3 regions of the Cohaesibacter marisflavi genome follow, and region 2 is predicted to be linked to each of the others. Evidence: riboswitches for the same ligand, from Rfam matches in the RefSeq annotation. Region 2 holds a riboswitch; each other region holds the start of a gene.

Region 1 (2,199 bases), 1.7 Mb from region 2:
TGGTGGTCATGATCATCATCGTGCTCGTGATCGTGATCATGGTCGTCATTGTGATGGTGATGATCATGCGCGGCTTCTCGGCTGTCGAGATCTTCTTCCGCGCCCGCTTCAAGGCCCAAAAGCACAGCGGTCGAAACATTGCCATTGGCCGAGTGAATGGTTTTCACCCCATCGCGCCGATGCTCCGCAATGATCGCTTCCACCCTCGCCATGGCATCTTCATCAATGAGATCAGCCTTGGAAATCACAATCATGTCCGCGCATTTGAGCTGATCATTGAAGAGCTCATCAATCGGATTTTCGTGATCGATTGAGTCATCCTGTTCCCGTTGACGCACAACGGCCTCTTCATCGACGCTATAGTGGCCTTCGCTCAGCGCTGCGGCATCGGCGATGGTAATCACGCCGTCGACGGTCACTGAAGCGCGCACGCTGGGCCATTGGAAGGCCTGAACAAGAGGCAGAGGCAATGCAAGACCAGACGTTTCGATAACGATATGCTCCGGACGCGGTTCGCGCTTGAGCAACATTTCCATGGTCGGCAGGAATTCGTCGGCCACCGTGCAGCAGATGCAGCCGTTTTTCAGTTCGACAACATCGTCTTCGGTGCAATTGGGATTGCCGCAGCTGGAAATCATTTCGCCGTCGAACCCCATATCGCCAAATTCATTGACGATGAGAGCAATTTTCTTGTCCCCGGCCTGTTCAATCAGATGGCGGATAAGCGTGGTTTTGCCGGAGCCGAGAAAGCCGGTCACAACGGTGGCTGGAATTTTGGGCGATGACAGAGGAGCCTTGAAAGACATGATGAGCCTCTAGGAGTCGTTTGAGAATTCAGAAGGGAAAGGATGTAACCGGGCGATGGTGTTCTTGCGAATATGCTGCGGGCGTTCGCGCCATTGCGGCAAGCCGTCTTCAGCCTCGACATAGCTTTTTGCAAAGGCAACAAGATCGTCGACCCTGTCGGCGCTGCTGTCGAGTTCTCCGACGACGAACTGATATTTGTCCTTTGCCAGAAGAGCGACAACACAGCTGCGCTTGCAGCTGCTCATGCAACGGGCGGCCTGAATGACGAGTTGGCCATCCAGATCGGCATCGGCCTTCACAGCGGAATGCACCGCGCCAAGCAGCTTCTCGCCCTCAGGACATTCTGTGGCTAGTCTTTCCGGATTCTGTTTGACTGCCGCGCTGTTGCAAGTGCTGCAGATTTGCAAAATTGCCTTATTTTTCAAAGCATGATCCTAACTTCGCATCAAAGCATGAAGGCTTTTGATACCGAGTTCAACGAAACACGCCGATAGCAGGGAGGGAAAAGCAAGGAAGCAAAAATCAATTTGCCTCATCTCCGATACACCCCGACCGGTTAGTGAGAATAGTGGTGGCTGGCAGGTCTCCTGGCTCACGGTCTTGCGCCCTGCTCCCTTCCCAAACCCTTTGGTTCAGTGGTTACAAAACAAGGCAATCCGCTTACAGTTGCGGGGGCAGCCATGGCATAGGCCCCGAGTTGGGTCGTCCGCACCATGTTCCCTTTTCATCTTCCCTGAGTCTGTCTAGGGAAGAACCATCCGATCTCTTTTTGCGTGATTGGCCCGCTGATGTCAATCTTGTTCAAAATCATTATGGTGCCTGAGGCTGGAATTTCTCCAAAGTGATACTGCGGCAAATTCGAGACCAAGACAAAGAAAAAGCCCGATACCGGATGGATCGGACTTTTCACGATAAATCGAAGCGTAGCGGCTATTTAGAGGCACTCAACAACGCTTTCGGCTTGCCTTCATGCCGGACTAGCGGTTACGCGCATCCAATTCGTCAACAGCATTGACGTTGCCTGCGGAGCGCCCGTTGACATCAAAGAATTCCGTATTTTCAAAAAAGGTATCCGCAATGGTTTTTGCCAATTCAGCACCGATCACCCGTGCGCCCATCGTGATAATCTGGGCATTGTTGGAAAGCGCAGCGCGCTCGGCGGAATAAGTATCATGGCATTGTGCAGCCCGGATGCCGTGCACCTTGTTGGCTGACATGGCAACCCCGATACCGGTGCCGCAGCAAAGAATAGCGCGATCATATTCGCCCTTCACAACGGCAGTCGCGACGCGTTCTGCCATGTTGGCGTAGAATGGATCGGCTTGGCCCGCAACCCTTGAGACCTCGGACACCTCATATTTGCCCTGGCCTGCAAGATATTCTGCCAAAATG
Region 2 (2,199 bases):
GCACCACGCACGCCCTTTGGAGGAAACATGGCTGGGACGTGATGGGGCCGAGGCGTTCGAGAATCTGGTCAACTACACCGATCAGTACCAACCGGGCGCCCGTCGCTTTGACATGGGACAGAAATCCATTCCGACCATACTGCCAGCGGGCCTTATCGGCCTGCGCCAATTGGGAGATTGGGGCATAGAGACGATCGCCACCTCTCTTCGCAGTATCAATGAGCGCATTGCCCAATTGCTGGAACCGGTCGGGTTTCAGCCCGTGCCGGAAGCCTTCCGCAGCCCGCATATTCTGGGCGCCTCCTCAGAAAAAGCCCTCTCGCCCAGCATCACCGCAGATTTGGCTGCCAGAAAGATCTATATCAGTCGCCGGGGTAATGCCTTGCGCTTCGCTCCACATCTGCATGTCACAGAAAGCGATCTTGAGCAACTTGCCGACGCAATCAAAACGCTGTGCCCTTAAGCGACCAGCCAGAAGGCACGCACCGAACATCAAGACCAGTGGCACTTGATGCGCTAAAAACTCAGGAAAGGCGCTCTAAATCTGTGCGCCTATCGCACACGTGAACGAACTTCCGTTGACATTAGACTTTAGATGGAGAGAATGGCACTTATCGGTTTCCTTATGGAATGAAAAGGGAATCCGGTGCGTGACCGGTTTTCATCGGCCATAAATCCGGAGCTGTCCCCGCAACTGTAAGCGACGAGTATTCCCCATGATACCACTGGATCAGGAAGGATCCGGGAAGGTGGGAGAGTATGACGACCCGCGAGCCAGGAGACCTGCCGATCACTGTTTCAACCAACCCGGGCGGGGCGTCCTGGTAGAGGGTAGCATGGCAGATCTGTTGCTTCCGCTTGCTGAGAAGGCGAGCCACATTGACCGTTCCATTCCCACCTCCTTGAGCCCTGTCGCAAAAGGAGCACGGGATTATGCTTGATGCCACAAACTCTCCCCCAAAGACCCCAGGCCGAAAGTGGTACCACCAATTGAAAACCGATCATTCAGACCGTTTCGTTGGTCCATTTCCAGAGCTGCGCTTGAGCACCCACCTGTAACCCATTTTTAGAAAGCGGGCCGACTTGCAGGTATTTGCCATTGCAGGGAGCAGACATTTTGTCCCTTTGCTCCCTTAAATGCGCTGTCCTTGTCAGTTCTTTGCCTCATCCAACAGGAAGTAATTTATGCCCTGGGATATGATTTTCACCTTCATCGTGCTCGGCGTCGCGGTGGTTCTTTTCCTTGCCGACAAGCTACGACTGGATCTTGTCGCCATCATCGTCATGCTGTCTCTTGGCCTGAGCGGCGTTCTTACCCCTTCGGAAATGCTTTCCGGCTTCGGCTCCACCGTGGTCATTCTGATCGCCGGCTTGTTCATTGTCGGCGAGGCGTTGGCCCAAACCGGCATCTCCTATGCCGTGGGCGACAAGATCGTTCAGATTGCCGGCGACAAGGAATGGAAACTGATCACACTGCTCATGCTGGCTGTTGCTGCGCTGGCGTCGGTCATGAGCGTTACCGGCTCGGGCGCTATCTTCATTCCGATTGCCATTCGTCTGGCCAACCGGGCAGCCATCTCGCCTTCCCGCCTGCTTTTGCCACTGGCCTATGGCGCCCTCATCGGCGGTATGCTAACGCTGATCGGCACGCCTCCCAACCTTGTGGTCAATGCGGAGTTGCAAAAGGCTGGTATGGAGCCGTTCAACTTCTTCATCTTCACCCCCATCGGCCTCATCATGCTGGCAATGGCCATCATACATATGCTCATCTACGGCCGGTTTCTGCTTCCCAGAAAAGCCAGTGGCGAACATGTGACCAACAAGGGTCGACGGACACTGCAAAGCCTGCTGAGGACTTACGATATCGAGGACAAGATTGTTCGCCTCACCGTCAATGCCGAGTCAAAGCTGGTGGGAGAAACCGTGGTCAGTGCCAGACTGCGCAGCGCCGTTGGCATCACACTATTTGCACTGGAGCGCAGAGGCGAAAAAGGCGACAAGCCTGAAGTGATCTCGGTGGATACGGAAACGACCTTTGAGGCAGACGATGTCCTGTTCGGCGTTGTCGATGCGCCACTATCCGAGGAAGAGGCCGCCTTTCTGGGAGTAAAAATAACGCCCCTGGGGGAACATGACTATCACCTTTCAGCGCGCGAACTCGGCATGGCCGATTTGGTCATTCCGCAGGAATCCAACCTT
Region 3 (2,199 bases), 1.7 Mb from region 2:
GGGCGCGGCAATATTCAGGGTATTCACCCCGAGCACCGATATACCTCCGAAGGCGAAAAAGACGGCTTGCAGAAGCAACGCCACGAACAATGCGGGAAATGCAGCCCAGCCGAGAATAATCCCGGCCAGACCGTTCAGGATGAGATGCACGCTCGAAAATCCCAGCGGAACATGGATCAGCGATGCAACAAAAAATGTTGCACTGAGCACACCCGCAGCCGGAATGAGGTCCATCGTCAACTTCCGCAAGCCTACGACGATGCCAACTGCGGACATAGCGGACCCCACAATCAGCACCTCGTTGGAAAGAGCACCATCAACGATATGCATGGCGCACCCTCCGGCTGTGACATGGAAGGCTATTTGAGGTCATAAGCTCTCACCCAAATAACAGCATCCTGAGAAAGCTCCTTGCCTTCAAACTCGGTATCAGGCCCTATACCAAGAGCCGCAAAGCCCCAGAAGCCAGCCTTTGGAATACCGAAGGTGAAATAGCCATTCTCATCGGAAAGAGCGACCACAGCGCCACCCGGAGCAGGATCCACGCTCACTTCGCCTGGAGTGTTGGTTTCCATGTTTGGCGCAGCTGCGATATATTCAATTTCGATTTCAGCACCTGCCACCGGCTTGCCTTGCGAAAGGACGCGCCCGGTAAAAGTGGATCCGGCAAGAATATTGGTCGGCTTGTTGAGCGGGACTATTTCGGTTTTGAGCCCAGCGGGTTCATTCCAATCAGTGGGAAGCCCGCCCTTATTCAGATAGCTCTTAGCGATCTGCTGGATATAGATATCTTCGCTCTCTTCATAATAGGGAGCAGGCCGCACGACGAGCGTATAGTCGCCGCTGCGCTTAACCTTCACACTGGCGTCGAACGCATCTGCGTCATTGGCTGAGCCCTGAAAACGCATGGGCACCAGTGTGTCCATCAGGTCAATCTTCTTGCCTTTATGCAGGGCATAAAAGGCTTCCGGCGTGCCCATATCCATAACATGGCCATTTTCAAACGGATGCCAGAATATGAGTTTCAGCGGAACATCGCCCGCTTTGACCAGATTAACCTGTGGGGTATAGACCAGCTGAAAATGCGCATTAGCGGCGCTGGAAACCATGAGGGCGGAAGCTAAAAGCGCCCCTGTCAGTAATTTATGCATAGAGTCATCTCCTGTCGGCAACAAGCCAATTTGGAGACGCTGTGGGAATGGAAGTATCGGCAAGGGACTGCTGGTGTAAAATAGGGCACCAGACTATCTCTCTACCCAACGCTCACCCCGGCGTCTTGTTTAGAGGCGGCAAGGCTGACTATTCAGCCTGTACCAGTCTGATGGCAGGTCTCCTGGCTCACGGGTCATAGCAATTGACTAAACCTTCCCAACACCCCGGTGTCAGTGGATTTCTCTAATCAATCGCTCGCCGCTTACAGTTGCGGGGGCAGCCATGGAGTCGGTCCCTGATGGGTAAGCCTCACCATGTTCCCTTTTCATTTTCTCATCACGCCTGGACGAGAAAAACCATCGAACAATTCATGTGTAGGATTGCAAGCAAGGCATGTCAACTCGCCTTTGGCCCGCCCTATGATTTGGACACAGAAAAGCTGAATTAAATCAGCAATTTTCCTAATACTCGATGCCTTCCTGTGCCTTGATACCAGACCGGAACGGATGCTTGATCAGCGTCATTTCGGTCACCAGATCCGCAATTTCAATTAGCTCATCCTTTGCGTTGCGACCGGTGATAACAACATGGGTATCATCTGGCTTTTCTTCGCTCAGGAACTCCACGATTTCCTCAATCGGCAGATAGTCATAACGCAAGACGATGTTTAACTCATCCAGCAGCACGAAGCGGTTTTCCGGATCGAGAATCGCTTCCTTTGCCGCGTCCCATGCTGCGCGGGCATTGGCGATGTCCTTGTTACGATCCTGCGTCTCCCAAGTGAAGCCCTCGCCCATGGCCTTGATCGTTACCTGCTCGGGGAACTTTTCCAGCATGCGCTTTTCGCCCGAATCCCAAGCACCCTTGACGAACTGGATGACGGCGATCTTATGCCCGTGTCCGATGGAGCGGAAGGCCATGCCGAAGGCGGCGGTGGATTTGCCCTTGCCCTTGCCCGTATGAACGATGATCAGGCCTTTTTCCTCGGTCTTGGTGGCGAGGATTTTTTCACGCGCGGCCTTTTTCTTTTTCATCTTTTCTGCATGG

What was found. Region 2 has a riboswitch for cobalamin ahead of ACKPCT_RS22795 (SLC13 family permease). Riboswitches for the same ligand answer to the same signal wherever they lie in the genome.
Region 1: another riboswitch for cobalamin. It lies ahead of ACKPCT_RS07920 (DUF1636 domain-containing protein); the one in region 2 lies ahead of ACKPCT_RS22795 (SLC13 family permease).
Region 3: another riboswitch for cobalamin. It lies ahead of ACKPCT_RS07900 (DUF4198 domain-containing protein); the one in region 2 lies ahead of ACKPCT_RS22795 (SLC13 family permease).

What each region holds. Positions count from the first base shown of each region.
Region 1 is NZ_OY762534.1:1,501,694-1,503,892, forward strand. It holds gene cobW (cobalamin biosynthesis protein CobW) at 1-806, opposite strand, end outside; gene ACKPCT_RS07920 (DUF1636 domain-containing protein) at 816-1,232, opposite strand; cobalamin riboswitch at 1,368-1,581, opposite strand; gene ACKPCT_RS07925 (RpiB/LacA/LacB family sugar-phosphate isomerase) at 1,785-2,199, opposite strand, start outside.
Region 2 is NZ_OY762534.1:4,915,586-4,917,784, reverse strand. It holds gene ACKPCT_RS22800 (aminotransferase class V-fold PLP-dependent enzyme) at 1-463, shown strand, start outside; cobalamin riboswitch at 599-805, shown strand; gene ACKPCT_RS22795 (SLC13 family permease) at 1,186-2,199, shown strand, end outside.
Region 3 is NZ_OY762534.1:1,495,324-1,497,522, forward strand. It holds gene cbiM (cobalt transporter CbiM) at 1-330, opposite strand, end outside; gene ACKPCT_RS07900 (DUF4198 domain-containing protein) at 360-1,151, opposite strand; cobalamin riboswitch at 1,307-1,528, opposite strand; gene cobO (cob(I)yrinic acid a,c-diamide adenosyltransferase) at 1,614-2,199, opposite strand, start outside.